2 regions of the Streptomyces sp. NPDC048481 genome follow, and region 1 is predicted to be linked to the other one. Evidence: riboswitches for the same ligand, from Rfam matches in the RefSeq annotation. Region 1 holds a riboswitch; the other holds the start of a gene.

What was found. Region 1 has a riboswitch for cobalamin ahead of ACGFSH_RS05925 (cobalamin biosynthesis protein). Riboswitches for the same ligand answer to the same signal wherever they lie in the genome.
Positions count from the first base shown of each region.
Region 2: another riboswitch for cobalamin. It lies ahead of ACGFSH_RS29455 (ABC transporter substrate-binding protein); the one in region 1 lies ahead of ACGFSH_RS05925 (cobalamin biosynthesis protein).

Region 1 is NZ_JBICXC010000001.1:1,379,366-1,394,592, reverse strand. It holds gene ACGFSH_RS05965 (helix-turn-helix domain-containing protein) at 1-161, opposite strand, end outside; gene ACGFSH_RS05960 (ABC-F family ATP-binding cassette domain-containing protein) at 484-2,082, opposite strand; gene ACGFSH_RS05955 (VOC family protein) at 2,434-2,871, shown strand; gene ACGFSH_RS05950 (hypothetical protein) at 2,950-4,386, opposite strand; gene ACGFSH_RS05945 (alpha/beta hydrolase) at 4,567-5,703, opposite strand; gene ACGFSH_RS05940 (class II aldolase/adducin family protein) at 5,853-6,584, opposite strand; gene ACGFSH_RS05935 (anion permease) at 6,826-8,094, shown strand; gene ACGFSH_RS05930 (hypothetical protein) at 8,129-8,350, shown strand; cobalamin riboswitch at 8,518-8,660, shown strand; gene ACGFSH_RS05925 (cobalamin biosynthesis protein) at 8,768-9,733, shown strand; gene ACGFSH_RS05920 (cobyric acid synthase) at 9,730-11,262, shown strand; gene cobN (cobaltochelatase subunit CobN) at 11,259-14,915, shown strand; gene ACGFSH_RS05910 (putative cobaltochelatase) at 14,912-15,227, shown strand, end outside.
Region 2 is NZ_JBICXC010000012.1:129,074-144,300, forward strand. It holds gene araA (L-arabinose isomerase) at 1-1,415, opposite strand, end outside; gene araB (ribulokinase) at 1,459-3,144, opposite strand; gene ACGFSH_RS29430 (alpha-galactosidase) at 3,644-5,908, shown strand; gene ACGFSH_RS29435 (SDR family oxidoreductase) at 5,993-6,736, opposite strand; gene ACGFSH_RS29440 (LysR family transcriptional regulator) at 6,841-7,689, shown strand; gene ACGFSH_RS29445 (FKBP-type peptidyl-prolyl cis-trans isomerase) at 7,781-8,197, opposite strand; gene ACGFSH_RS29450 (superoxide dismutase) at 8,452-9,093, shown strand; cobalamin riboswitch at 9,248-9,424, shown strand; gene ACGFSH_RS29455 (ABC transporter substrate-binding protein) at 9,478-10,527, shown strand; gene ACGFSH_RS29460 (FecCD family ABC transporter permease) at 10,524-11,537, shown strand; gene ACGFSH_RS29465 (ABC transporter ATP-binding protein) at 11,534-12,340, shown strand; gene ACGFSH_RS29470 ((2Fe-2S) ferredoxin domain-containing protein) at 12,337-12,729, shown strand; gene ACGFSH_RS29475 (hypothetical protein) at 13,131-13,355, opposite strand; gene ACGFSH_RS29480 (DUF5994 family protein) at 13,368-13,928, opposite strand; gene ACGFSH_RS29485 (DUF5994 family protein) at 14,203-14,733, shown strand; gene ACGFSH_RS29490 (magnesium transporter CorA family protein) at 14,871-15,227, shown strand, end outside.

The sequences.
Region 1 (15,227 bases):
GACTCGCTGAGCATCCGGTGCACGAAGCCATACGAGCGGCCGGTCTCCTCGGCCAGCGCCCGGATGCTCGCACCGGAGTCGTACTTCTTCTTCAGGTCTGCCGCGAGCTTGTCGCGCGCGGCGCCGGTCACCCGGCTGCCCTTCTTCAGAGTCTCGGCCACCCGTGCCTCCTCATGGGAAGTGCGCTCTGGTCTCCTCATGATCACCCCTCCGGGACGGGATGGCCACCCATTCGGCAAGGTCCGTGCGAGACGGTTTTGACGACAGGAGTGCGCCCCCACAAGCGGAATGCCGAATTCCAGGTGGCCGCGTTCGTACCGCCGAACGGGTTCTCCCGGGAAACACCAGGTCAGAGACGCGGAACGGCCGACCCCTTGTCGACAAAGGGATCGGCCGTGAAATCGGTGTATGACACACCTCGATACGAGGAGATCTCACACAGATGATGGATCACCGATGGGCCGAATGATCCATTGCCGATGATCAAGCCAGGGCGACGAGATCCGCGTAGTCCGAACCCCACAGGTCCTCGACGCCGTCCGGCAGCAGGATGATCCGCTCCGGCTGGAGCGCCTCCACCGCGCCCTCGTCGTGGGTGACGAGGACGACCGCGCCCTTGTAGGTGCGCAGCGCGCCGAGGATCTCCTCGCGGCTGGCCGGGTCGAGGTTGTTGGTGGGCTCGTCGAGGAGCAGGACGTTGGCGGAGGAGACCACGAGGGTGGCCAGGGCCAGCCGGGTCTTCTCGCCGCCGGAGAGCACGCCGGCCGGCTTGTCCACGTCGTCGCCGGAGAACAGGAACGAGCCCAGCACCTTGCGCACCTCGACCAGGTCCAGGTCGGGGGCCGCGGAGCGCATGTTCTCCAGGACCGAGCGCTCGGGGTCGAGGGTCTCGTGCTCCTGGGCGTAGTAGCCGAGCTTGAGGCCGTGGCCCTCGATGACCTCGCCGGTGTCGGGCTTCTCTGCGCCGCCGAGCAGCCGCAGCAGGGTCGTCTTGCCGGCGCCGTTCAGCCCGAGGATGACGACCCGCGATCCCTTGTCGATGGCCAGGTCGACGTCGGTGAAGATCTCCAGCGAGCCGTAGGACTTCGACAGGCCCTCGGCCATCAGCGGCGTCTTGCCGCAGGGGGCGGGCTCGGGGAAGCGGAGCTTGGCGACCTTGTCGGAGACGCGGACCGCCTCCAGGCCGGAGAGCAGCTTGTCGGCGCGGCGGGCCATGTTCTGCGCGGCGACCGTCTTGGTGGCCTTGGCGCGCATCTTGTCGGCCTGCGAGTGCAGCGCGGCGGCCTTCTTCTCGGCGTTCTGCCGCTCGCGCTTGCGGCGCTTCTCGTCCGACTCGCGCTGCTGCTGGTAGAGCCGCCAGCCCATGTTGTAGACGTCGATCTGGGACCGGTTGGCGTCCAGGTAGAAGACCTTGTTGACGACCGTCTCGACCAGGTCGACGTCGTGGCTGATGACGATGAAGCCGCCGCGGTAGGTCTTGAGGTAGTCGCGCAGCCAGACGATGGAGTCGGCGTCGAGGTGGTTGGTGGGCTCGTCGAGGAGCAGGGTGTCCGCGTCGGAGAACAGGATGCGGGCCAGTTCCACGCGGCGGCGCTGGCCGCCGGAGAGCGTGTGCAGGGGCTGGCCCAGCACACGGTCGGGCAGGTTGAGCGCGGCGGCGATGGTGGCGGCCTCGGCCTCGGCGGCGTACCCGCCCTTGGTGAGGAACTCCGTCTCCTGGCGCTCGTACTGGCGCATCGCCTTGTCGCGGGTGGCGCCGCTGCCGTTGGCGATGCGCTGCTCGTTCTCGCGCATCTTGCGGATCAGGGTGTCCAGTCCGCGCGCGGAGAGGATGCGGTCGCGGGCCAGGACGTCGAGGTCGCCGGTGCGCGGGTCCTGCGGGAGGTAGCCGACCTCGCCGGAGCGGGTCACCTGACCGGCGGCCGGGATGCCCTCACCGGCGAGGACCTTGGTCAGGGTGGTCTTGCCGGCGCCGTTGCGCCCGACCAGACCGATGCGGTCGCCCTTGGCCACACGGAAGGAGGCGTTCTCGATGAGGATGCGGGCGCCGGCGCGCAGCTCGATGCCGGAGGCGGAGATCACGGACAGACTCCAGAGCGGGGATGATTGACGGGATGGGCGGCTGAGGACGTTCCCGCCGTCTAATGCGCGAGGAGAATGGCCATGACGACAGTCTAACGGGACCGTGCAAGCACTTTTTCTGGCCCAGGCGTTCGGTCCCGCCGGATCACCGGGGCCCGGACGGTCCGTGGCTCCCCCGGCCCGCGCGGCCCGCCCGTCGGCGCAGGCCGGGACGTTGTCGCTGCCGGGTGCCAGACTGGGACCGGGCCGGAAATCCGTCAGGAATCACACCCCGGTCCCCGGTCCGCACCGGCAGGGACCGGCCCGGACCACAGCCGGCGGAACACGCGACACGGCCCACCATCACGGCTCATGGATCACAAGGGAGTGATCGGCATGGCAGCGGCGAACGGCGGACGTCCCAGTCTCTTCCCGACGGTGTTGTACGCCGACGCGAAGGCGGCGATCCGGCAGCTCACCGAGGCGCTGGGCTTCACCGAGCTGTCCGTGTACGAGGGGGAGGACGGCTCGGTCATGCACGCCGAACTCGTGCAGGGCAACGGCGCGGTGATGCTGGGCTCCAAGGGGCGCGGCGGCGTCTTCGACACGGCGATGAAGGACGCGGGCCCGGCCGGCGTGTACGTCGTGGTGGACGACGTCGACGCGCATCACCGGCGGGCCGTGGAGCACGGCGCAGAGATCCTGATGCCCCCGACGGACCAGGAGTACGGCTCGCGGGACTACATGGCCCGCGATCTCGAGGGCAACCTCTGGAGCTTCGGCACGTACGCCCCGGAGATACCGGGCTGACGGCTCACACGCGGCCCGCTCGCGCGCGGCCCGTGCGCCGCGAGCCGTCGGCCGCGCGCCACCGTCACCGGGGCCCGGTCAGCTGCCGCCGGTGTGCACCTGGAAGGCGGCCCGGCGCACGGCCTTGGCCAGTGCCGGGTCGGGGTGCGCGGCGGCCAGCGCCACCAGCACCTGCACGGTGCGCGGATGCCCGACGGCCCGCACCTCGGCCAGCAGGGCCGGCACGGTCGGCTGAAGCGCGGACTCCAGGTGGCGCACCAGCATCGGCGCCTCGCCGTGGTCGGCGACGGCCGCGGCGGTGTCGACCCACAGCCAGGTGGCCTCCTCCCGGGTGAGGACCTCGTGGGCGTCCTCGGGGTCGACGCCGTCGTGCTCGGCGAGCCACAGCAGGGCGTACGGCCGCAGGGCGGGCTCGTCCACGACCGCGCGGACGTCGGGCTCGGCCGGGGCGCCCACGACGCGCAGAGCCTCGAAGGCCAGGCCGCGCAGCAGGGCGTCGTCGCCGCGGGCGGCCAGCAGCAGTTCGCTGACAGCGCTGCCGACGGTGCGGGCGGCGAGCCAGGCGCGGTACTCGGCGCGGGCCGCGTTGGGCCGCAGCTGGGCGCAGCCGCGGAGCATGGCCTCGGCCGACTGCTCGATGTTCCCGGCGGGGCTCTGCGCGGCGACGCAGATCTGCTCCAGCTTGACCCAGACCGCCCAGCTGCCCAGCGGCGTGAGGGTGGCGTGCGCGTCGCCGTAGGTGAGGGCGCCCACGGAGGCGAGGGCGCGCAGGGCCCAGTCGAGGAGGGGGGCGAGTTCGGCGTCCCTGGCGGGCTCGGCCGGCTCGACGTCGGCGGAGGTGACCGGGGCGAGCGGCGTCGCGGGTTCGGAGCCGGCGCTGTAGGGGACCTCGCAGCGTTCGGTGCGCAGTTCGGTGACGCGCTGGCGCAGCAGGTCCAGCAACTGCTCGACGGGGACGGGCCCGGCGGACAGCTGGAGGAAGGAGAGGACCTGGGGCATGGCCGAGACGACCTCGGCGACCGCGCCCGGCTCCTGGTCCACGGGTTCCGGGGAGGCCAGGGACCAGGCGTCGAACAGGGCGACCCAGCCGCGCAGGACGGCGCTGTCGTCGCGGTTCCAGGCGCGCAGCCGCCAGCCGGGGCGGGCGCTGTCGCCGTGCACCTCGACGAGGCCGGCGAGCCGGGCGGTGTCCCAGTCGGCGCGGATCCGGTCGGTGGTCAGGCCCAGATCGGCGGCGGCCCGCCGGGCGGTCGCGTCGGAGAGCGTGGCCTTGCCGTCGGTGGTCGCGGCGTCTCGGCCGGGGCCGAGGGCGTTGTCGGCCCAGCGGGCGACGCGGGCCGCGGCGGCCAGTCCGGAGCGCGCCATTCTGGCCAGCTCCGCGGGCGCCGGAGTGCCCTCCGGCGGGCGGGGGGCGGGGCGGCGCGGGCGCCGCTCGTTCACAGCTGAGGGGGCGGCGGCCAGGGGTCGCGGGCGGACGAGTCGAAGCCTGGAGTCGCGCGGGATACGGGACGTCACGGGTGCAGTCTTCCGGTTGACGGTCCGAAAACCCAAACGGAATGCCCCGGCGGGCCGGTGGACCGCCCGGCGGCCGGGGTGGAGCGAGGGCGGCTCGGCGCGTTCAGGCCATTGGTACGGACTTAAACGGAACCTTCGCGGCCGTGCGGGGCGGACCGGCGGCGGGGCGGGGGCGCGGGCTCACATCAACGGGGTCAGGAAGCGGCGCAGCGCCTCCTCGTAGGCGGCGGGGTCGGCGTTCCACATGGCGCCGTGCGGGGCGCCCGGCACGGTGTGCAGGGTGACGAGGTCGGGCCGGCGGGCGGCGAGGCGGCGCGAGAGGCCCCAGGGGGCGACCGCGTCGTCGGGTCCGTGCACGATCAGCGCCGGCACCCGCAGCCGGCCGGAGGCGGCGGCCGCGGCCGCGGGGTCGCCGGCGCCGGGGCGCAGGCCGGTGCGGCCCTCGGCGGCGCGGACGGCGAGCGGCAGCAGGGCCCCGGGGGTGTGCCGGGCGGCGGCGAGGGCACGCAGCGTGGTCCGCCAGTCGAGGACCGGGGAGTCCAGCACGAGCCCCGACACGAGGTCGCGCAGGCCCGAGTCGGCGGCGGCGCGCAGCGCCATGGCGGCGCCGGTGGACCAGCCGAGCAGGACGACGCGTTCCGCGCCGTAGCGCACGGCGTACCGCATGGCCGCGTCGAGGTCGCGCCACTCGGTCGCGCCGAGGTGGTTCAGCCCGTCGGGCGAGCGGGGGGCGCCGAGGTCGCCGCGGTAGGCGAGGGCGAGGACGGGGAAGCGGCGGCGGTGCAGGAAGCCCATGAGGTTCAGGGCGTGTTCCCTGGTGGCGCCGAGGCCGTGCACGGCGATCACCCAGGTGCGGCGGGCGCCGGGCACGAACCAGGCGGGCAGGTTGCCCAGTTCGCCGGGGACGTCGACGTCGGCGTGGTCCAGGCCGAGGGCACTGCCCGGGTTGCCGACGTGCAGGTTCGGCGTCAGCCAGACCGCGTCCCCGGAGTTCAGCGAGCCGTGGGTGACGCGCTCCAGCCGGCGCACCACGGTGTCGACCGGGTGCGGGGCCGTGGGCAGGACCGGGCCGACGACCGCGTGCGAGCCGTTGCCCGACAGGCCGTAGGCGCCGGGGCGCAGGGCGGCCAGGTCGCGGGTGAGGGTGATCTGTCCGGCTGCCGTGCCGTGCACGGTGAGCCGGGGCTCGGTGGGCAGGGGCCGGCCGGGCGGCGCCTTCAGCGCGGCGTCGCTGGCGAGCCGGCCGACGGCGACACTGGCGGCGCCGGCGGCCAGGGCTGCGGTGACGGCGGCTGCCGTCGCTGTGACAGTGCGCACCCGCCCAGTCTCCAGGCCGAGACCCACGACGGCCAGTGGTGGACCCGCGCGGAGTGACGCCCGCCTGGCAGCGGGCCCGCGCGCGGGGTCACAGACCCCGGCGCGGCGGCCGGACAAGGCGGCGCGGAGGCGGCCGGCCGGGTGCGGGGTCAGGGGTGTTGGCCGTAGGTGCGGAGGCGGCTCGTCGCCCGGGTCAGCTGGGCCTGCGTCAGCAGTGTCGGGGTGTGGCCGGGGACGGACGAGGCCGTGAGCCACAGACGGCACATCCACTCCAGTTGGGCGGTGCGGTCGTAGGCCTGGTCGAGGGTGGCGCCGTGGGTGAGGGTGCCGTGGTTCTGGAGCAGGCAACCACTGCGTCCGTCGAGCGCGCGGAGCATGTTCTCGGCCAGTTCCTCGGTGCCGTAGGTGGCGTAGGGGGCGACCCGGACGGGGCCGCCGAGGGCGCCCGCCATGTAGTGGACGAGGGGGAGTTCCGGGACGAGGGTCGAGACGGCCGTGGCGTGCACGGCGTGGGTGTGGACGACGGCCCCGGCGTCGCAGGAGCGGTACACGGCGAGGTGCATCGGCAGTTCGCTGGTCGGGACCAGGGCGCCGAGCACCTGGCGTCCGGCGAGGTCGACGCCGGTGACGTCGTCCGGGGCGAGCCGGTCGTAGGGCACTCCGGACGGGGTGACCAGCACGGTGTCCGCGACGCGTACGGAGACGTTGCCGCTGGTGCCGACGACGAGGCCGTCGGTCACCGTGCGGCGTGCCGTCGTCACGAGCGCCTCCCAGGCCCGCGCCTCCTCGGGGGTCGCGCGCCGTGTGCGGCGCGGGGTCGGGCCCTGCCCGCCGGGCCCGGGATCCGGGGCGTGCGTCTGCTCGCTTCGCTGCTCGGCCATACCGCGATCCTGCCAGGGCACGGCGGTTCCCGGGGCCGGTCGCGGCGCCTTCCGCGTGCCCGGCGGCGCGGGCCGGCGGGCGAGCGGTCAACTGCCGCGCCGGGCACGGTGGGAGGGCCGTCGGACGGGGCGCGGAACAGCCCCGGAGAACGACACCCCGACGCCCGTCCCAGTTCATCTTCCGTTCACCCGGATTGCCTACGGTCGACACACCAATGACTTCGAACGATTGCCTGGGTAAATGGAAAACTTCTCGCTGATCCTCGCGATTGTGGTTATCACCGCACTCGCGTTCGATTTCACGAACGGTTTCCACGACACCGCCAACGCGATGGCCACGACCATCTCGACCGGTGCACTCAAACCCAAGGTCGCGGTGGCGATGTCCGCCGTGCTGAACCTTGTGGGCGCTTTTCTCTCGGTGGAGGTCGCCAACACGATCTCCAAGGGTCTCGTCGACGAGACCGGCATCCGTCCCGAGGTCATCTTCGCCGCCCTGGTCGGCGCGATCCTCTGGAATCTGCTGACCTGGCTGGTGGGCCTGCCCTCCAGCTCCTCCCACGCCCTCATGGGCGGTCTGATCGGCGCCACCGTCGCCTCCGCCGGAAGCGGTGCGGTCCACGGTGACGTGCTGGTCACCAAGGTGCTGCTGCCGGCGGTGGCGGCGCCGATCGTGGCGGGCGTCGCCGCGATGTTCGCCACCCGGCTGTCGTACACCCTCGGCAAGAAGGCCGACGGCAGGGCCGCCGCGAAGGGCTACCGCACCGGCCAGATCGCCTCGGCCGGGCTGGTCTCCCTCGCGCACGGCACCAACGACGCGCAGAAGACGATGGGCATCATCACCCTCGCCCTGGTCGCGGGCGGCGCCGTGGCCCCCGACTCCGACCCGCCCACCTGGGTCATCCTCTCGGCCGGCATGGCCATCGCGCTCGGCACCTACCTCGGCGGCTGGCGCATCATCCGCACCATGGGCAAGGGCCTGACCGAACTCCAGCCGCAGCAGGGCTTCGCCGCCCAGACCAGCGCCGCCACGGTCATCCTGGCCTCCTCCCACCTCGGCTTCTCCCTCTCCACCACCCACTCGGTCTCCGGTTCGGTGATGGGCGCGGGCCTGGGCCGCAAGGGGGGCGTGGTCCGCTGGTCCACGGCGACCCGCATGTTCGTGGCCTGGGGCCTGACCCTGCCGGCGGCGGCCCTGGTGGGCGCGCTCGCCGAGACGGTGACCGGCCTGGGCGACTGGGGCACGGCCGTGGTGGCCGTCTTCCTGATCGCCTCCAGCGCGGCCATCTGGAAGATCTCCCGGCGCGAGGTCGTCGACGCGTCCAACGTCAACGACGCCGAGGAGCCCGCGGGCGTCGTCACGACGGCGATCGCGGCCGTCGCCCCGCCCCCGGCGGGTTCCCTCGCCGACGATCTGACGGCGACCATCCCCTCCCCGGCCCCGGTCGCGGCATCGGTCGCGGTCCCGGAGTCCGCCGTCCCCGCCGTGCCGCCGGCCGCGGCCGTCTGATCCGGCTCGTCCGGCACGAAGGAAGAGAAGCGTCATGAAGATCGACTGGGCAGCCCTGGGCTCCGTGTTCGGCGTCAGCCTCGTGGTCACCGTGGGACTCGTGGCCCTGTTCACCCTCGGCATCATGGGCCTGTCGCGCCGGGAGCGCGCCACGGCCGAGGGCGGTTCGGCCGCCCTCGCGGTGACGGGCGCGTACGCGTGCTTCGCCGCCTGCGCGGCGGCGGTGGCGTACGGGATCTCCCTGATCGTGGCCTGACGGGCCACCAGGACGCCTGGGCTCCCGGACATCGGGGCAAGGGAAACAGGAACACCGAGGGGTGCGGGACGGGTCGCCGTCCCGCACCCCTTCGCGTGTGACCGCGGCGATCGCCCGCGTGTGGGGTTCTGCACACTCTCCCCCCGCAGGTCAACGGCAAGTTGACGGCCCTTCCGGGCCCGTGGTGGACTGCCCGGGCCATGTACGGCGGCAGAAGAGGAAGCCGGTGTGAATCCGGCGCGGTCCCGCCACTGTCACCGGGGTAGTAACCCCCGGGAGCCAGGAACTCTCGCCGCGGTCTCGTCGAACCAGGGCGTGGACACCCTGAGTGAGGACACATAGCCATGTTCGGCTGCCCGTCGAGCGCCTCGCGCGCCACCCCCAGCCCGTCGGCCGCCCGCACGGCCGGCTGAGCCGATGGGTGCCGATCGCGTTCACGCGTACGGCGCCGCCGCCGGCCTCCTCGGCGACCTGCTCCTCGGCGACCCCCGCCGAGGGCATCCGGTCGCCGCGTTCGGGCGGGCCGCGGGCGCCGTGGAGCGGCTGCTGTGGCGGGACCACCGGGGCTGGGGCGCCCTGCACACCGCGGTGTGCACGGGCGGCGCCGTCGCCCTCGGGGCCGTCGCCGCGCGGACCGTACGCCGCTCCCCCGCCGCGTCCGTCGCCCTGACCGCCGCCGCCACCTGGTCCGTCGTCGGGGGCGCCTCCCTCGTGCGCGAGGCGCGGGGCATCGCGCGCGCCCTGGAGGCCGGGGACGTCGACGAGGCCCGGGAACGGCTGCCGCGGCTGTGCGGGCGCGACCCGCAGGCCCTGGACGCCGACGGGATCGCGCGCGCCGTCGTGGAGTCCGTCGCCGAGAACACCTCCGACGCCGTCGTCGGCGCCCTGGTCTGGGGGGCCGTGGCCGGTGTGCCGGGGCTGGCCGGGTTCCGCGCCGTCAACACCCTCGACGCCATGGTCGGGCACCGGTCGCCGCGCCATCTGCGCTACGGATGGGCGTCGGCGCGGCTCGACGACGTCGCCGGCTGGCCCGGGGCGCGGCTGACCGCCGTGCTCGCCGCGGTCGCCGGGGACGACCCCCGGGGCGCGGTGCGGGCCTGGCGCGCCGACGCCCGCAGGCACCCCAGTCCCAACGCCGGCCCGGTGGAGGCGTCCTTCGCGGGCGCCCTCGGGGTGCGGTTGGGCGGGAGCCTGTCGTACGGCGGCCGGGTCGAGCACCGGCCCGTGCTGAACGGAGCGGCCGGGCGGCCCGTCGTCGCCGGGGACATCGAACGTGCGGCGCGGCTCTCGCGCCGCGTCGGCCTGCTCGCGCTCGGCGTGACCGTCGCCGCGCGCCGGGCCGCGACAAGGGCGCTCGACGCGCGGAAGGGGCATATGTCATGAGCGGGGGCCTGCTGGTGGCCGGCACCACCTCCGACGCCGGCAAGAGCGTCGTCACGGCCGGGATCTGCCGGTGGCTGGTCCGGCAGGGGGTGAAGGTCGCGCCGTTCAAGGCGCAGAACATGTCGCTGAACTCGTTCGTCACGCGCGAGGGCGCCGAGATCGGGCGGGCGCAGGCCATGCAGGCGCAGGCCTGCCGGGTCGAGCCGACCGCGCTGATGAACCCCGTGCTGCTCAAGCCCGGCGGGGAGCGCAGCAGTCAGGTGGTGCTGCTGGGCAAGCCGGTCGGCGAGATGAGCGCCCGCGGCTACCACGGCGGGCGGCAGCAGCAGCTCCTCGGGACCGTTCTCGACTGTCTCGCCGAATTGCGGGGCACGTATGACGCGGTGATCTGTGAGGGGGCCGGGAGTCCCGCCGAGATCAATCTGCGGCGGACGGACATCGTCAACATGGGGATCGCCCGCAATGCCGGGCTGCCCGTGCTGGTCGTGGGCGACATCGACCGCGGCGGGGTCTTCGCCTCGTTCTTCGGGACCGTCGCGCTGCTGTCCCCCGAGGACCAGGCGCTCGTCGCCGGGTTCCTCGTGAACAAGTTCCGCGGCGACGTCTCCCTGCTGGAGCCGGGCCTGGACATGCTGCACGGGCTCACCGGGCGGCGCACGTACGGCGTGCTGCCGTTCCGGCACGGCCTCGGCATCGACGAGGAGGACGGCCTGAGGGTGTCGCTGCGCGGCACCGTGCGCGAGTCGAACACCGCCGCGCCGGTCGGGGAGGACGTGCTGCGCGTCGCCGTCTGCGCGGTCCCGCTGATGTCGAACTTCACGGACGTGGACGCGCTGGCCGCCGAACCCGGCGTCGTGGTGCGGTTCGTGGACCGTCCGGAGGAGCTGGCCGACGCCGACCTGGTGGTGATCCCGGGGACCCGCGGCACGGTGCGGGCGCTGGAGTGGCTGCGTGAACGCGGCCTGGCCGAGGCGATCCTGCGCAGGGCCGCCGAGGGGCGGCCCGTCCTCGGCGTCTGCGGCGGCTTCCAGATCCTCGGCGAGCACATCGAGGACGACGTCGAGAGCCGGCGCGGGCGGGTCGACGGGCTCGGGATCCTCCCCGTCCGGGTGCGGTTCGCCCGCGAGAAGACCCTCACCCGGCCGGTCGGGGAGGCCCTCGGCGAGCGGGTCGAGGGCTACGAGATCCATCACGGGGTCGCCGACGTCAACGGGGGCGACACCTTCATCCGCGACGACGAGGGGCGCGGCCTGGACGGCTGCCGGGTCGGGCAGACCTGGGGCACGCACTGGCACGGCTCGCTGGAGTCGGACGGGTTCCGGCGGGCGTTCCTGCGCGAGGTGGCGGCCGCCGCGGGCCGCCGGTTCACGCCGGCCCCCGACACCTCCTTCGCCGGGCTGCGCGAGGAGCAGCTCGACCGGCTCGGCGACCTGATCGAACAGCACGCGGACACGGACGCGCTCCGGCGGCTCATCGAGTCGGGCGCGCCGCAAGGACTGCCTTTCATTCCACCGGGAGCGCCCGCATGAGCACAGTGTTGTTGTTGTCGACCGCCGACACCGATCTGCTGGCGGCCCGGGCCGCCACCGGCGTCGACTACCGGATCGGCAACCCGACCCGCGTCGACGTCGCGCGGGAACTGCCCGCGCTGCTCGACGGCGCCGGCATCGCCGTCGTCCGGCTGCTCGGCGGGAAGCGCGCCTGGGAGGACGGCCTCGCCGTGCTGAAGGCGTCCGGCGTCCCCACCGTGCTGCTGGGCGGGGAGAGCGTGCCGGACGCCGAGCTGATGGCCGAGTCGTCGGCGCCGGCCGGCGTGGTGGCGGAGGCGCTGCGGTATCTCGTCGCGGGCGGTCCGGCCAACCTGGCCGAGCTGGCGCGCTTCCTGTCCGACACCGTCCTGCTGACCGGCGAGGGGTTCGAGGAGCCGCGCGCGATGCCGGAGTTCGGCGTCCACGGCTCCTACGGACTCCGTGACGGCCGGCCGACCGTGGGCGTGCTGTTCTACCGGGCCCACGAGCTGAGCGGGAACACCGCCTTCGTGGACACCCTGTGCGAAGCGGTCGAGGCGCGCGGGGCCAACGCCCTGCCGGTGTACTGCGGTTCGCTGCGCGGCGCGGACTCCGGGCTGTACGAGATCCTCGGCCGCTGCGACGTCCTGGTCGCCACCGTCCTCGCCGCCGGGGGCGCGCACGCCTCGCAGGCGTCGGCGGGCGGCGACGAGGAGGCCTGGGACGTCGGCGCGCTCGCCGAACTGGACGTGCCGGTGCTCCAGGGGCTGTGCCTGACGTCCTCGCGCGCGGCGTGGGAGGCGTCCGACGCGGCCCTGTCCCCCATGGACGCGGCGATGCAGGTCGCGATCCCGGAGTTCGACGGGCGGATCGTCACGGTCCCGTTCTCCTTCAAGGAGCAGGGGCCCGACGACGTCCCCGTGTACGTCGCCGACCCCGAGCGGGCCGCCCGGGTCGCCGGGATCGCCGTCCGGCACGCCCGGCTGCGGCACAAGCCGAACGGCGAGAAGAAGCTCGCCCTGGTCTTCACCGCCTACCCGACCAAGCACTCGCGGGTCGGCAACGCCGTCGGCCTGGACACGCCCGTCTCGGCCGTGCGCGTGCTCGACGCGCTGCGGGACGCGGGCTACGTGGTGGAGGGGCATCCCGACGACGGCGACGAGCTGATCCACCGGCTCATCGACGCCGGCGGCCACGACGTGGAGTGGCTCACCGAGGAGCAGCTCGCGGCCGCGCCCGCGCGGGTGCCGCTGGCCGACTACCGGGCCTGGTTCGACCGGCTCGACCCCGCGCTGCGCGAGGGCATGCTGGAGGCGTGGGGCGAGCCGCCGGGCTCCCTGTACGTCGACGGCGACGACATCGTGCTGGCCTGCCTGCGGTTCGGCAACGTGGTGGTGATGATCCAGCCGCCGCGCGGGTTCGGCGAGAACCCGATCGCGATCTACCACGACCCCGACATGCCGCCGTCGCACCACTACATGGCCGCCTACCGCTGGCTGGAGAACAGCTTCGGCGCGGACGCGATCGTGCACATGGGCAAGCACGGCACGATGGAGTGGCTGCCGGGCAAGGGGCTCGGGCTGAGCGGCGGCTGCGCGCCGGACGCCGTCCTCGGCGAACTGCCCCTGGTCTACCCGTTCATCGTCAACGACCCGGGTGAGGGCACCCAGGCCAAGCGGCGCGGGCACGCCACCGTCGTCGACCATCTCGTCCCGCCGATGGCGCGGGCGGACACCTACGGCGACCTGGCGAAGCTGGAGCAGCTGCTCGACGAGTACGCGCTGGTCAGTGACCTCGACCCGGCGAAGGCGCCGGCGGTGCGCGCGCAGATCTGGACGCTGGTGAAGGCCGCCGAGCTCCACCACGACCTGCATGTCGACGATCAGCCCGACGACGACGCGTTCGACGAGTTCGTCATGCACATCGACGGCTATCTGTGCGAGATCAAGGACGTGCAGATCCGTGACGGCCTGCACATCCTGGGCGGCGGGCCGGTCGGCGAGGCGCGGGTGAACCTGGTGCTGGCCGTGCTGCGCGCCTCGCAGGTGTGGGGCGGGCAGGCCCACGCGCTGCCGGGTCTGAGGGCGTCGTTCGCGGCCCATTTCGGGCTCGACGAGAAGGAGTTGCTGGCCGAGCCGGGCGCGCCGGTGAAGGCGCCCCTGGAGCTGACCGATCTGGTCGAGGGACCGTCGCGGTCCGCGGCCGACGCGATCGACCTGCTGGAGCAGCTGTGCCGGCGGGTCGCGGAGGGCATGGAGGCGCGGGACTGGGCGGTCGTGGAGTGCGCTGCGCTCGTGCGCGAGGTCGTGGGCGCCGAACTGCCGGACGCCGTCGCGGTGCTGGAGTTCGCCTGCCGTGAGCTGGTGCCCAGGCTCGCCCGGACGACGGACGAGATCGGGCACATCCTCAAGGCGCTGGACGGCGGTTACGTGCCCGCCGGGCCCTCGGGGTCCCCCACCCGCGGTCTGGTCAACGTGCTGCCGACCGGCCGCAACTTCTACTCCGTCGACCCCAAGGCCATTCCGTCCAGGCTGAGCTGGGAGGTCGGGCAGTCACTCGCCGACTCCCTCGTGCAGCGGTACCTGACGGACACCGGCGCGTACCCGAAGTCCGTCGGCCTGACCGTGTGGGGCACGTCGGCGATGCGCACCCAGGGCGACGACATCGCCGAGATCCTGGCGCTGCTGGGCTGCCGCCCGGTCTGGGACGACGCCTCGCGCCGGGTGACCGGTTTCGAGATCGTCCCCCTCGCGGAGCTGAGCCGGCCGCGCATCGACGTCACCGTCCGCATCTCCGGCTTCTTCCGGGACGCGTTCCCGCACGTGGTCGGGCTGATCGACGACGCGGTGCGGGCGGTGGCCGAGCTGGACGAGCCCGCGGACTCCAACTACGTGCGCGCCCACGTCGACGAGGACACGGCCGCTCACGGCGACCGGCGGCGCGCGAGCGCCCGGATCTTCGGCTCCAAGCCGGGGGCGTACGGGGCCGGTCTGCTGCCGCTGATCGACGCCCGCAACTGGCGCTCGGACGCCGACCTCGCCGAGGTGTACGCCGTCTGGGGCGGATACGCCTACGGGCGCGGGCTCGACGGGCGGGCCGCGCGCGGGGACATGGAGACGGCGTTCCGGCGGATCGCCGTGGCCGCGAAGAACGTGGACACCCGCGAGCACGACCTCGTCGACGCCGACGACTACTTCCAGTACCACGGCGGCATGGTCGCCATGGTGCGTCATCTGACGGGCGCCAGCCCCGAGGCGTACGTGGGCGACTCGGCGACTCCGGACCAGGTGAGGACGCGCACGCTGGGCGAGGAGACGCACCGGGTGTTCCGCGCCCGGGTGGTCAACCCGCGCTGGATGGCGGCGATGCGGCGGCACGGCTACAAGGGCGCGTTCGAGATGGCGGCGACCGTCGACTACCTCTTCGGCTACGACGCCACCGCCGGGGTCGTCGACGACTGGATGTACGAGAAGCTCAGCGCGGAGTACGTCTTCGACGCGGACAACCGCGACTTCATGAAGAAGTCCAACCCGTGGGCGCTGCGCGGGATCACGGAACGACTCCTGGAGGCCGCCGACCGCGGTCTGTGGGCGGAGCCGGACGCCGACACGATCGAGCGGCTGCGCGCCACCTACCTGGAGCTGGAAGGCGATCTGGAGGACGACCAGAAGTGAGCACTCCTTTCCCGTTCACGGCCGTGGTCGGCCAGGACGACCTGCGGCTCGCGCTGCTGCTGAACGCCGTGTCGCCGGCGGTGGGCGGCGTGCTGGTCCGCGGCGAGAAGGGCACCGCCAAGTCGACGGCCGTACGGGCCCTGTCGGCGCTGATGCCGGCCCTGGACGTGGTCGTGGGCTGCCGGTTCTCCTGCGACCCCGGCTCCCCCGACCCGGCCTGCCCGGACGGCCCGCACGAGCCGGGGGCGTTCGAGACGCGGCCCGCGCGCACGGTCGAGCTGCCGGTGGGCGCCTCGGAGGACCGGCTGGTCG
Region 2 (15,227 bases), on a different contig from region 1:
GTCATGGCGGCGAAGTCGGCCAGCGTCTCGGCGTCGACGGCCGAGGTGAGCACGGTGTGATGGGGGGCGCCGGCCAGCAGCCAGCTCTCCGCCGACTCCGCCAGCGACGGACGCGGCTGCCAGACGGCACGGGCCACGGGCAGGCGGGGGAGGGGCTGGCTGGGGGGTATGACGTCGACGGCGTTGGCGGTCAGCCGGAACCGGTCGCCCAGATCGGCCAGGCCGACGACCATGGCCGGGCCGGGGGCGGCGTCGAAGACGAGACGGACGGGGTCCTCGCGGCCGCCGATGGACAGGGGGTGGATCTCGCAGCTGGGGCGGCCGGCCGCGATCGACGGGCAGACCTCCAGCATGTGGGCGCCGAGGATGCGGGGGGTGCCCGGGCCGAGGTGGTAGGTGTAGTCCTCCATGAAGGACGTGCCTCCCGGAGCCCCCTGCCCCATGACCTTCACCGTGCGCAGCAGGGCGGACGTCTTCCAGTCGCCCTCCCCGCCGAAGCCGTAGCCGTCGGCCATGAGCCGCTGGACGGCCAGGCCGGGCAGCTGACGCAGTCCGCCCAGGTCCTCGAAGTTGGTGGTGAAGGCGGTGAATCCGCCCGCGCTGAGGAAGGTGCGCAGGCCGATCTCCTGGCGCGCGGCGTAGACCAGTGAGTCGTGGCGGATGCCGTCCGGACGCAGCGAGGGCACCATGTCGTACAGGTCGCAGTACTCCTCGGCGAGTTCGGCGGCCGCCTTGTCCTCGACGGCGTCCACCACGGCGACCAGGTCGTTCACACCGTAGGTGTTGACGGAGTATCCGAAGCGCATCTGTGCTTCGACCTTGTCGCCCTCGGTGACGGCGACATCGCGCATGTTGTCGCCGAAACGGGCCAGGCGCAGGGTGCGGGCGGCGTGCCGGCCGGCGGCGGCCCGCGCCCAGGTGGCGATGCGTCCGACGACCCGCGCATCCGTCGCGTGCCCGGCGACGATCTTGCGGCTGACGCCGATGCGGGACTCGATGTGCGCGAACTCGCGGTCGCCGTGGGCGGCCTGGTTGAGGTTCATGAAGTCCATGTCGATGCTCGGCCAGGGCAGCGACAGGTTGTACTGGGTGTGCAGATGCAGCACCGGGCGGTCCAGCGCGCTGAGTCCCGCGATCCACATCTTCGCCGGGGAGAAGGTGTGCATCCACACGACCACCCCCACGCAGGCGTCCGACGCCGTGGCCTCCAGGCACAGACGGCGGATCGACTCCGCGTCGGTGAGCACCGGCTTCCACACCAGGGAGATCGGGATGTCGGAGGCGGCGTCCAGGCGCTCGGCGATCTGCCGGGACTGGAAGGCGACCTGCTGGAGAGTCTCTTCGCCGTACAGGCTCTGGCTTCCGGTGAGGAACCAGATCTCCTGGCCGTCGAAGGGCGATTCGGAAGTCGTCATGACAGGGGTGTCCTTTCACATCGCGTCATCGGGAGGAAGGGGGTCAGGAGGCGGCCTGTGCGCGCAGCCGGCGCAGGCGGTGCATGACCTCGTTGGCGCCGCGGCCGAAGTAGTCGTGCAGCAGCCGGTACTCGGCGTACAGAGCGTCGTAGGCCGCGGCCCGCTCCGGGTCGGGCTGGTAGACGCCGCGCTGGACCTTGCCCATGGCGTGGGCGGCGTCCCGGATGTCGTCGTACGCCCCGGCGGCGACGGCGGCATGCATGGCCGAACCGAGGGCGGGGCCCTGGGCGGACCCGATGACGCCGAGCGGACGGCGGGTGACATCGGCGTAGATCTGCATCAGCAGGGCGTTCTTCGTCAGCCCGCCCGCGATGATCAGCTCCTCCACCGGCACGGCGGCGGCCTCGAAGGCGTCGACGATGGTGCGGGTGCCGAAGGCGGTGGCCTCCAGCAGGGCCCGGTAGACGTCTTCGGGGCGCGTGGACAGCGTCTGCCCCACGAGGACGCCGCTGAGGTCGTGGTCGACCAGGACGGAGCGGTTGCCGCTGTGCCAGTCCAGTGCGATCAGCCCGTGCTCGCCGACCTTCTGCCCGGCCGCCAGCGAGGTCAGGTACTCGTGCGCGCCCATGCCGAGGGCCGCGGCCTTCTCGGCGTACTCGGCCGGCAGGTGGGTGCGGATGTACCAGGCGAAGATGTCGCCGACTCCGCTCTGCCCGGCCTCGTAACCCCACAGCCCGGGCAGGATGCCGCCGTCGACGACCCCGCACATGCCGGGCACCACGCCCTGCTGGTCGGAGCTCATCACATGGCAGGTGGAGGTGCCCATGATGGCGACCATCCGGCCCGGTTCCACCGCCACCGCGGCCGGGGCGGTGACATGGGCGTCGACGTTGCCGACGCAGACCGCGATGCCCTCGGGCAGCCCCGTCCAGGCCGCCGCCTCGGCGGTCAGCCCTCCGGCCCGGTCGCCGAGTCGGCCGATCGGATGGTCCAGCTTGTCGGCCACGAAGCCGGCGAAGTCCGGGTTCAGGGCGGCGAGGTAGTCGCGGCTCGGATAGGCGCCGTCCTGGTACTGGCCCTTGTAGCCGGCGGTGCAGGCGTTGCGCACATAGGAGCCGCTCAGCCGCCACACGATCCAGTCCGCCGCCTCCACCCACCGCTCGGTGCGGCCGTAGACCTCCGGGTCCTCCTCCAGAAGCTGCAGAGCCTTGGCGAACTCCCACTCGGAGGAGATCTTCCCGCCGTACCGCGCCAGCCACGGCTCCTTCCGCTCCTCGGCCAGCGCGTTGATGCGGTCCGCCTGGCCCTGGGCCGCGTGGTGGCGCCACAGCTTGACGTACGCGTGCGGACGGGAGACGTAGTCGGGGAGCTCGCACAGCGGTGTGCCGTCCGCCAGCACCGGCAGCATCGTGCACGCGGTGAAGTCCGTCCCGACGCCGATCACCTGCTCCGGGCGTACGCCCGAGCGGGTCAGCGCCTCGGGCACGGCGTGCCGCAGCACGTCGATGTAGTCGGCGGGCACCTGAAGCGCCCAGTCCGGCGGCAGACGCGTTCCGTCCGGCAGCTCGCGGTCCAGTACCGCGTGCGGGTAGGCGAACTCGGCCGTCCCCAACTCCGCGCCGTCACGGACCCGGACCACCACGGCCCGCCCCGACAGGGTTCCGAAGTCGATCCCCACCACGCAGGCCTCGTCCTGTCCTGCCGGTGCCTCGATCTCTGCGCCCGCCATTGGCTGTCCTCTCAGTGGCCGCTCTGCCGACGGCCACGCTGTGTGTTCGATATATCGAATGACGTTCGAAATTGTGGACCTGTGACGGCCCTGGACGGTCGGGGACATTTGATCGCTCAGGGGTGCTGCAACGCTAGATCGTTGTTCTGTGATCTAGGGGACAGCTGTGTGAGAAAAGGTTTTTTCACAGAGCGAAAGACCATTCTGGCGTGTGGATGCCCATGGGGTAAACCCCTCGATCGCATGTTTCCGTGAACGGGATGCCCGACGCCGTCCCGCAGCTTGTGCGACCGATTTCGGCGTGGGAGGGTTGTGAACGGTCACATCGGTGCTCCGGCGCCTGGGCCGTCGGCTGCCGCGCAGGTGAGAGCTCCGGACACCTCATGCCAGTCGCCCAGGCCGGGGCGGCGGCGACCCACGAGGGGCCCCGAGGCGATCAGTCACCCGTCGAGCGTCCGCCGGAGCCGAGGCGATCACCGCCCGCCGAAGGGAAAGCGCGTTGGCAGCCGCCGCCGAAACCGCCCAGGAGTCCTCACCGTGGAGCGATGAAGCCCTCGGGCTGCGTGCCCTGGTGGATCCCGCCGGGTCGGTGAGACTCACCGGCGCGGGCCGGATCCGGGACCGCCTGGTCCCCCTCGTCGAGGCCGTCGTCACGGGCCACGGGCGCATGTGGTCGGGGGAACGGTTCATCGACACCGCCGTCGGCAGCCGTCTGGTGCTCCGCGGCCATGAGACCGAGACGGACGGAGCGTGGCGGCGCACCACGATCCGGCTGGCCGACCCCGGGACCGGCCTCGCCGCCCACGTCACCCTGAGCACCGTGCCGGGCTCGCGATTCCTGCGCTCACAGGTGCGACTGGTCAACGAGGGCCAGGCGCCACTGCACCTGGAGAGCGTGTCCAGCCTCACCCTCGGCGGCGTCACCGACGGGGCGGGCGGCCTGGACGGCCTGACCCTGCACTGGGCGGACAACGACTGGCTCGCCGAGTGCCGTTGGAGCCGTGCCGCGTTCCGGGACCTGGTCGTCCCGCTGAACAGGGCCGCGCACGGCCACGAGGGCCGCGGCTGCTTCGAACGCTACTCGCAGGGCTCCTGGTCGACCGGCCGGCACCTGCCGGTCGCCGCCGTCACGGACGGCCGCGGCGGCGCCTGGCTGTGGCAGATCGAGTCCAGCGCGGGCTGGCGCTACGAGATAGGCGAGCGCGAGGGCGCCGCCTACCTCGCGCTGTTCGGACCCGACGACGCGCACCACCAGTGGCGGCAGACACTCGCCCCCGGCGAGGAGTTCACCACGGTGCCCGCCGCCCTCGTCAGGGTCGGGGCCGGGTCGGAGGCCGGAGGCGGGGCCGGGATCGGGCCGGAGGCCGGTGCCGGGGTCATGGTCGGGGCCGATGCTCAGGCCGGGGCCGGGGCCGGAATCGGGGCCGGAGTTGGTGGCCTGGACGCGGCGTTCGGCGAACTCACCGCCTACCGCCGACTCATCCGCCGCGACCACTCCGACCACCGGAACCTGCCGGTGATCTACAACGACTACATGAACACCCTCATGGGCGACCCGACCACCGACAAGCTCCTGCCGCTCGTCGAGGCGGCCGGCGCCGTCGGCGCGGAGGTCTTCGTCATCGACGCCGGCTGGTACGACGACGCCGCCGAGGGCTGGTGGGACGCCGTGGGCGCCTGGGAACCCGCCGCACGCCGCTTCCCCGGCGGCATCCAGGAAGTGCTGGACGCCATCGGACGGCACGGCATGACCCCCGGTCTGTGGCTGGAGCCCGAAGTCGTCGGCGTACGCAGCCCGCTGGCCGGCGCCCTGCCGCCCGAGGCCTTCTTCCGCCGGGGCGGCGTACGGCTGACCGAGCACGGCCGGCACCACCTGGACCTGCGCCATCCGGCGGCCCGCGCCCATCTCGACCGTGTCGTCGACCGGATCGTGGGCGAGTGGGGAGTGGGCTATCTCAAGCTCGACTACAACGTCAACATCGGCCCCGGGACCGAGAACGGCGCCGAGAGCGCCGGGGCGGGCCTGCTCGGACACCACCGTGCCCATCTGGACTGGCTCGCCTCCCTCCTCGACCGCCACCCCGGCCTGGTCCTGGAGAACTGCGGATCGGGCGGGCTGCGCATGGACTACGCGCAACTGGCGGTGGCCCAGGTGCAGTCCACCAGCGACCAGCAGGACCCCCGGCGCTGTCCGCCCATCGCCGTCGCGGCGGCCACGGCGGTCGCGCCGGAACAGGCCGCCGTGTGGGCCTGCCCGCAGCCGGACTTCGGCCCCGACGAGATCGCGTTCACGATGACCACCGCCCTGCTGGGCCGCGTTCACCTCTCCGGCTTCCTCGACCGCATGAACGAGGAGCAGTCGGCACGCGTCCGCTCCGCCATCGACGTCTACAAGCGCATCCGGCCCGAGATCCGCGACGCCCTTCCGGTCTGGCCGCTCGGCCTTCCCGCGTGGGAGGACACCTGGCCGGCCCACGGGCTGCGCGGGGCGTCCGCGACGTACCTCGCCCTGTGGCGGCGGAATCCGGCCGCGACCGGCCGGGCCGAAACCAGCGACCGGCGCGCCCCGGTGGACGCCGGCGACGACAGCCGCACACTCCGCTTGCCCCACCTGCTCGGCGCCCGCCCGCACATCGAGTCGCTGTACCCGGCCGATTCCGACGCCACAGCCGACTGGAACGCGGCCGACGCGACCCTGACCGTGTCCCTGCCCCGCGCTGACACGGCCCTCCTGCTGCGGCTCGGGACCACACCGCGGGAGTGACCTCCGAGCGACCGGAGTGATCGGTCACGAGGACGTGCGGCCGTCATCCCCCCGGAGCGGCGCGCACGGCGAACCGCGAGCGCGTCACCAGGGCACCTCCCCCTCGTCGTCGAAGAAGCGGCCCGTCGGTCCGTCGGCCGGTACGGTGGCCAGCCGGATCGCGGCGGCCGCGCCCTGCTGCGGGGTGCGCACGCCCCGGAACCCATTGAGGTCGGTCGCCGTGAAGCCGGGGCAGACGGCGTTGATCAGGACGGGGGTCTCGGCCAGTTCCTTGGCGTACTGCACGGTGACGGCGTTGAGGAACGTCTTCGACGGAGCGTAGGCGACGGAGATGGGACCCGTCCCGGCGCCGGGGGTGGTCTGGCGTGTCAGGGAGCCGACGCTGCTGGACACGTTCACGATCCGCGGCGACGGCGAGCGGCGCAGCAGAGGCAGCATGGCGTTGGTGACGCGGATGACGCCGATCACGTTGGTCTCCACGGCCGCCCGAACCCGGTTCACGTCGACCGTGGTGGGCTCCTGAGGTCCGCCGCCGGTGATGCCCGCGTTGTTGACGAGCGCGTCGAGCCGCCCGGTCCGCTCCTCGATCAGCCGAGCCGCCGCTGTCACGCCGGCGTCGTCGGTCACGTCCAGCGGCACGCCGAACGCGTCGACGCCGGCCGCGCGCAGCTTGTCCACGGCGGCCTCGCGCCGCTCCGCGTTCCGCGCGCCGATGCCGACGGACCAGCCGAGGGCGCCGAGCCCGGCGGCGATCTCGTACCCGATGCCCTTGTTGGCCCCGGTCACCAGCGCGACCTTGTGATGGTTCACGGTGTTCGTCTCACTCATGACGTCGATACTTCACCGCCGTCGGGCAGGGCGTCCAAGACCGACCGGGTGGCCGGCGATACCGCCCGGGTATCGCTGCCGGCCGGGCCGGTTAGGCTGGCGGGGTGGAGACACGTGAGCTGCGGTACTTCGTCGCGGTCGCCGAAGAGCTGCACTTCGGGCGGGCCGCGCAGCGGCTCGGGATCGCCCAGCCCCCGCTGTCGCGGGCGATCGGCGGGCTCGAACGGCGGCTGGGGACCCTCCTGCTGGAGCGCGGCAGCCGGGGTGTCGCCCTGACGGAGCCGGGGGCGGTGCTGCTGCGGGAGGCGCGCGCGGCGCTGGACGCCGTCGAGGCGGCCGAACGGCGCACCCGCCGGGCCGCCCTCGCGGCGACCGGCCGCCCCGCCGTGGTCCTGGCCGCGAAGGCGGGCGCCTCCGGTGAACTGCTGGCGAAGCTCCTCGACGCCTGTGCCGCCGAGCCCGGCGCCCTCGCCGTGGACGTCGTGCTGTGCGGGCCGGGTGAGCAGACACGGTTGCTGCACGACGGCCGGGCCGACGTGGCGCTGCTGCACCGGCCGTTCGACGACACGGCCGGCTTCGACACCGAGGACCTGCACTCCGAGGGCCAGGTCGCGATCCTCCCGAAGGGCCACCCTCTCTGCGCCCGCCCTCACGTGCTGCTCGCCGAGGTCACCGGCCTTCCCGACCTGCCCCTGCCCCGCTGGCCCCGCGCGGACGGCACCTTTCCCGACGGCCCCGGACCGCAGGTGCGCGACCACACGCAACTCACCCAGCTCATCGCCCTCGGCCGCGCCTGCGCGGTCGTGCCGGAGTCGGGCCGCACCGGCCTGCGCGAAGACCTCACCGCCGTACCGGTCCGCGACGCCCCGCACGTCACCACGGTCATCGCCTGGCCCCCGCACAGCCGCTCCACGGCGGTCGCGGGCCTGGTCCGCGCCGCCACCGCCCTGTGACCGACGGCGTCCAACGCCAGGACGGCGTGCGGGACTTCGGGGACGCCGCCCGGTCAGCCGCCCTCGCTCACACGGCCCGCCCCAGGACGATTCAGCGCCCCCACTGGGGGTTGCTCCACCCGGTCACGCCGGAATACGCGTCCAGCAGGTCCACCACGAAGACCAGGGTCGAACCCGGCGGGATCAACGGCGAGGGCGACTGATCGCCGTATCCGAGACGCGGAGGAACGATGATCTCGCGCCGGCCGCCGACCTTCATCCCCCTCACTCCCCGGTCCCAGCCCTTGATGACCTTGCCACCGCCCAGGGCGAACTTGAACGGCAGGCCCCGGTCCCAGGAGGCGTCGAACTCCTTCCCGGACTCGAAGGTCACCCCCACGTAGTGGACCCTGACCACCATCCCCGGCTTCACCTCGACCCCGTCGCCCACGACCAGGTCCCGGACGGTCAGCTCGGAAGGGGCGTCCCCCTCCGGAACCCCGACCTCGGGTTTCGTCAGTTCACTCATCGCAGCCTCGCCACTCTCCGTCGACAGCCGTGGACCGGCGGCCGGGCACATGACCGCCCGGCGGTAGACGGTCACGCTACCGGGAGGGCGCGGGAGGCATGGGCCGCCGAGTTCGCGCCGGACGGGACACGTCCGGAGGCCCGGGTCCAACGCGTGATCGGCACGCGTGATCGACACGAATGATCGGCAACGTGTCGCTTCTGCTGTTAGCGTGCAACTGCATATTGTTCGCAATAACGTGGAGGACGTTGGACATGGCGGTTTACACGCTCCCGGAGCTTCCCTACGACTACGCGGCGCTTGCCCCGGTGATCAGTCCGGAGATCATCGAGCTGCACCACGACAAGCACCACGCGGCGTACGTCAAGGGCGCGAACGACACCCTGGAGCAGCTGGCGGAGGCGCGGGACAAGGAGTCCTGGGGCTCGATCAACGGGCTGGAGAAGAACCTGGCGTTCCACCTCTCCGGGCACATCCTGCACTCCATCTACTGGCACAACATGACCGGTGACGGCGGCGGCGAGCCGCTGGAGAAGGACGGCACCGGCGAACTCGCGGACGCCATCGCCGAATCCTTCGGCTCCTTCCGGAACTTCAAGGCCCAGCTGACCAAGGCGTCGGCGACCACCCAGGGTTCGGGCTGGGGCGTCCTCGCCTACGAGCCGCTGTCCGGTCGTCTCATCGTCGAGCAGGTCTACGACCACCAGGGCAACGTGGGCCAGGGCTCCACCCCGATCCTGGTCTTCGACGCCTGGGAGCACGCCTTCTACCTGCAGTACAGGAACCAGAAGGTCGACTTCATCGACGCCATGTGGGCGGTCGTCGACTGGCAGGACGTGGCCAGGCGTCACGCCGCCGCCAAAAAGCGCGGCGACAGCCTGCTCCTCGCGCCCTGAGCGCATGCGAACGTCCAGCCCGTGATCGTCTTCTCAACCTCGGCACGGGGGACGGGAATGCCCCCGCGAGCACCCGGCTTGCGGGGGCATTCCGTTGAACGCGCCGGTGGACGACACCCGTGGCCCACCACACGATTTGACCCGGCGATGGCCTTGATAGCCTCGACGGGCCAGTCGAGCCACACCTGAGGCCAGGGAATCCGGTGCGAATCCGGAGCTGACGCGCAGCGGTGAGGGGGACGGGCGGGGCACGACGCCACTGGGAGACCGGGAAGGCGTCCCGTCCGGACGAACCCGAGTCCGAAGACCTGCTGGCACCTCCGCGCCCCGGCGCGGGGGACGTCCGTAGGCCAGGCTCCGCGTACGAGCCCCGACCCCGAAGGCATACCCGTGCTCCGCACCCCCGCTCTTCTGCGCGCTCCGGCGCTTTTCCTCGCCTCCGCCCTGCTGCTCACGGCCTGCGCCTCCGCCGGCGGCGATGACGCGACATCGGCGCAGACCTCCGCCGCCGGCCGTCCGGTCACGATCGCCAACTGCGGCCACGAGGTCACCCTGAAGTCCGCCCCCGAACGGGCCGTCTCCCTCAACCAGGGCACCACGGAGATCCTGCTCTCCCTCGGCCTCGCCGACCGCATGGCCGGTACGGCGACCTGGACCGACCCGGTGATGAAGGGCGTGGAGAAGGCCAACGCGTCCGTGCCGCGCCTCGCCGACAACATGCCCTCCTTCGAGAAGGTCCTGGACGCCGAACCCGACTTCGTCACCGCCTCGTTCGTCTCCACCCTGGGCAAGGGCGGGGTCGCCACCCGCGAGCAGTTCGAGAAGCTCGGCGTGCCCACGTACGTCTCACCGTCCGACTGCTCGGGCAAGGACAACGACAGCGGCGGCGACGGATCGCGCGGAAAGCCGCTCACCCTCGACGCCGTGTACGGCGAAATCCGCGACCTGGCCCGCTCGTTCGGCGTCGAGGAGCGCGGAGAGAAGCTCGTCACACAGCTGAGGCAGCGGGTGCGCACCGCCACCGCCGCGCTGGACGCCCCCGACGTCTCCCTCATGTACTGGTTCGCCAACTCCCAGTCGCCCTACCTGGCCGGCTGCTGCGGCGCGCCCGGCGTCATCACCCGCGCCGTCGGAGCGAGGAACGCCTTCTCCGACACCCACGACGAATGGCCCCAGATCAACTGGGAGACCGTCGCCGACCGTGACCCGGACGTCATCGTGATCGGCGACCTGACCCGCAAGCAGCAGACCGCCGAGACCGCCGCCGCCAAGATCCGCTTCCTCGAGACCAACCCCGCCACGCGCAAACTGAGCGCCGTGCGGAAGAAGCGGTACGTCCTCCTGAGCGGCCAGGCGATGAACCCGTCCATCCGCACGATCGAGGGGATCGAGAAGGTCGCGGCCGGTCTGCGCGACTTCGGACTCACCAAGTGAGAGTCCGCACAGTCGTGTTGTCGGGTGGCGGACTGACCGCGCTGCTGGCCTCCATAGCCGTGGCTGTGACGATCGGACCGGCCGACATCTCGACGGGGGACGTCTGGACGGCCGTCGCGGCCCATCTCGGCCTCGGGGAGAGCACGTTGGCCCCGCTGCGCGACGGCATCGTGTGGAATCTGCGGATGCCGCGCACGCTGCTCGCCGCGGTGTGCGGGGCGGGGCTCGCCGTGTGCGGGACGGTCATGCAGTCACTGCTGCGCAATCCGCTGGCCGATCCGTTCGTGCTCGGCGTGTCGTCCGGTGCGTCCACGGGGGCGGTCGCGGTGGTCGTGCTCGGGGTGGGCGGGGGAGCGGTTTCCCTGTCGGCGGGCGCCTTCCTCGGGGCGCTGCTCTCCTTCGCCCTGGTGCTGCTGCTCAGCCACACCCTCGGGGGAAGCACCGACCGAGTCGTCCTGTCCGGGGTGGCCGCCATGCAGCTGTTCTCCGCTCTGACCTCCTTCATCGTCCTCACCTCGGCCGACGCCGAGACCACCCGGGGCGTGCTGTTCTGGCTCCTGGGCTCGCTCACCGGCGCCGACTGGGGACAGGTGCTGCTGTGCGCCGGCGTACTCGCCGTCGTCCTGGCCGTCTGCCTCGGGCACGCCCGCACCCTGGACGCCTTCGCCTTCGGCGACGAAGCCGCCGCCGGACTCGGCGTCCGCGTCGCCCGCACCCGCCTGGTCCTGCTCTGCGCCACCGCGCTGCTCACCGCGGCACTGGTGAGCTGCGCCGGTGCCATCGGCTTCGTCGGCCTGGTCCTCCCGCACGCCACCCGCGCTCTCACCGGCTCCGGCCATGCCCGCCTCCTGCCGGTCACGGCATTGACCGGAGCCGTCTTCCTGGTGTGGGTGGACACCCTCGCCCGTACCGTCCTCGACCCCCAGGAGGTCCCGGTGGGCGTGGTGACGTCCCTCATCGGCGTCCCGGCGTTCGTGGTCGTGCTCCACCGCGGACGGAGAAGGGCATGAGCAGCCTGCACGCGGACCGCGTCGTGAGGCGCCTCGCCGACAAGGTCGTCGTCGACGGCGTCACTTTCGTCCTGCGCCCCGGCGAGACCGTCGGCCTGCTCGGTCCCAACGGCTCGGGGAAGTCGACGCTGCTGAGACTCCTCGCGGGGATCCTCGAACCCACCGCCGGAGTCGTCACCCTGGACGGGCGCCCGCTGCCCGAGACCGGGCGCAGGGCCACCGCCCGGCGGATCGCCACCGTGGAGCAGCACGCCCACACCCAGACCGAACTGACCGTCCGCGACGTCGTCTCGCTCGGCCGCATTCCGCACCGCCGCGCCTGGACGCCCCCCACGGCGGCCGACACACGGGCCGTCGCGAAGGCCCTGACGCGCACCGGCCTGACCGACCGGGCCGAGCAGTCTTGGCACACCCTCTCCGGCGGCGAACGCCAGCGCACCCAGATCGCCCGCGCCCTCGCCCAGGAACCCCGCGAACTCCTCCTCGACGAACCCACCAACCACCTCGACATCCAGCACCAGCTCGACCTGCTGGACCTCGTCGCGAGCCTGCCGGTCACCACCGTGATCGCCCTGCACGACCTCAACCTCGCCGCGATGTACTGCGACCGCCTGCTCGTCCTGCGCAACGGCCGCGCCGTCGCGGAAGGCACCCCGGCCGAGGTCCTCACCACCACCCTCATCGAGCAGGTCTACGGCGTCCGCGCCGCGGTCACCCACGACCCCGGTCATCCGGTGATCCGCTTCCTGCGCCCGGCGGCCCACGACGATTCCCCCCACACTGAGAGGAGCTGGGACGAGTGACGTCTCGACAGAGAGCTGAAGAGGGGCGCACGGAGCACACCCCGGCCCCGCCGGCACCGTGCCGCATCGTCGTCTGCCGGGACTGCTGCTGCGGAACCCCCAAGGTGACCGGAGTCGATCACGACCGCCAGATCGCGCGCCTGGCCGAGAGCGCCCCCGTACGCATCTCGGCCTGCCTCGACGTGTGCGAACACGCCAATGTGATCGTCGTCCAGCCCTCCGCCGCCGCCCGCGCCGCCGGAGCCCGCCCGGTCTGGCTCGGCCTCGTCAACGACCCCGACGCCACCGACGACATCGCCGCCTGGGTCCAGGCCGGCGGCCCCGGCACAGCCCCCTGCCCCGACATCCTCGACCTCTACACCTTCACCCCGCCCCGAAGGGCGCGATGAGCACGCACGCCGGCGGCCGCTGTCCTGGCGGCCGCTGTTCGGCGCGGTCGCAACGGCCTGGTTCGTGCCGAAGTGCACGTGAAATGCGTTCTCTTCAGAACCAAGCGAAGTTCCTCACAATCACCGACTCCGACGCGTGCCGGCGGTACAGTGAAGACCGCCCTTGACCTGCACAAAGCAGGCAGGGAGCCGTCTTCCAGGAGTTCGACACGCTGCGCACCATGTTCAAGTCCAAGATCTAGCATCTGAGCATTCGCACAGGTCAGAGGCATGATCGCGCCGCTCGAGTCAGGAAAACGGTCAGCATCGGGTACGGAACCGTCCAGGCTTGCTGACCTGGTGACCGCCGCGCCGGGGGCCCCGGCGCAGATGCCTGGCTCCCGCTCGGAAGGCTCGATACATCAGCGACTCCCCTCTCGATGCTCACTGTGTGTGGCGTCGGTAGGAGGGCCCTTCGGCACGGCGGCACCTGGACCCTTACGGGTCCGCCGACCGATTCCCGGTAGGGCGTCGCTGTAGCGGAACGCCCCGATCCTTTCGTCATGCTGTGCGTTGAGCCGGTGGATCAAAATCATTCCCGCGATGATCACGAGAATGATCACGACGACGGTGAAGGCGGTCTCCACGTCCTCACCTCCTCACTTCCTCGGGGCGGAACTCGAGATCCCGATCGCGGCTCCGTCAGCCGAAGCGGCTCCGCCGTCGGTCTCCCAGTCCTCTTCCCGGCTATGAGCCTCCGCCGCGTCCTGGCTGATGGCCTGGTCGGCCATCAGACCGCCGGCGGTGCGGATGCCTCCCGGAGAGGTTGCAGCTGTCATGAGCCGGGCTACGGCGGCGGGGTCCGCCTCCGGAGGGATCACCAACAGGTCCAGGCGGCCCACCGTGTAGGAGAGGAGGATCACTTTGTTCGGGTCCTGCTCGGCGGCGAACCAGCCGACATGCACCGTGTGACCCGTGACGGGGACCTTACGTGGGATGACGGGCCAGTGGGTCGGGTTCACGGTGACGTGGGTGATCCGGCCCCAGCACGCGTCCAGTGCGTCTGTCAGAGTGGGGATCTCGCGGAGGAGATCACGGGAGCGGGGCCACCAGGCGCCGTCCAGGAGACCCGGAGCCGAACCGGCCGGGGTCAGGGACAGCCGGGCCGACGCCGAAGGCGGGAGTTCTTCGATGATCGTGGGTTCGATGGTCGCGGTCATGACGCGGACCTGTCCCCGGGCCTCCTCTCGGAGGCCGGTGTTGTTGCTCGCCGGGAACGGCACCGACATGGCGGCCGGTGTGCGAAGTACTCCCGGTCCTTTCACTCTACGCCGCTGCGCAGGTCCCGGGACGTGTGCGTGAGCAGGCAGTCCACCGATAGGCAACGAGGGCCGGCCGTCGGCGCAGCTGCTGCGGCGGGGCACGGCTTACGGTGAGAGGACGAGGTCCCGCGTTCGGCGGCGGCACCGCTTCCCGCAGACAGGCGGACACACCATGACCGAATCCGACATCCCTCGCGCTCCCCGTCTTCTGCCGGACGCGATCCATCGGGCCGCGAAACCCGGGACGGTCCTTCTGCGGCTGGAGACGACACGGTCCCGGGAAGGCAACTTCGACGGTGCGTGGTGGCCGCGTTCCCGCGACATCGGTGCTGAGCTGCCCGACCTCGTCCACGCGCTGACCGGGCACCTCGGCTCCATCACCCGCGTCGGTCTGGACGCCACCTCTTGGGATGAACTTCCCCCGCGCCTGGTGATCGACGACCAGGTCGTCCGTATCGACTCCTTTCCGGTGGGTGACGACACCGTCCTGATCACTCGCGGCGACCAGGACCACTTCTCCCTTCTCGTGGTCCCGCCGCACGCGACAGTCGAGGCCGCCCGTGCCGCGATGGCCAGGGCTGTCCGGGCCGACAACGTCACCGATGCCGCACAGATCCTCATCGACACCGGCACCCGCCAGGCATACGCGGCCCCCGTGGAGGGCCTTCGGAGTGGCGAGGAACGCCACGAGCCCGAGGAATGACTTCCGGAGCTTTCGGAGCCCGTAGGGCTGCATGCGCTGGGCAGTGTCTTCCAGGAGGTCGAGGCGGTGCCCCGTCGGAGTGGATGCCCGGTCGTGGTGTGCGCCGAAGCTCCGCCGGTGCCGTTAGGGTGCGCGACGTGGCCCGTACCCGGCTGTACCGCGACGGCTCCCTGGCCGAGGAGGACTTCCCGGTCCGGGACATCTCCCGGCATCTGGAGGACCCGTCCACCACCGTGTGGTTGGACTTGTACCGCCCGGACCGCGCCGAGTTCACGGCCGTCGGCGAGGAACTCGGTCTGCACGAACTGGCTCTCGAGGGCGCGCTGCACGAGGGGCAGCGGGCGAAACTCGACAGCTACCGCACCCATCACTTCCTCAGTGTCTACGCGGTCGCCGTCGACCCGGAGGGCGCGGGACTGACGATGAGCGAGCTCGCGGTCATCCTCACGCCGCAGGCGCTGATCACGGTCCGCAAGGACGCCGCGTTCGCCCTC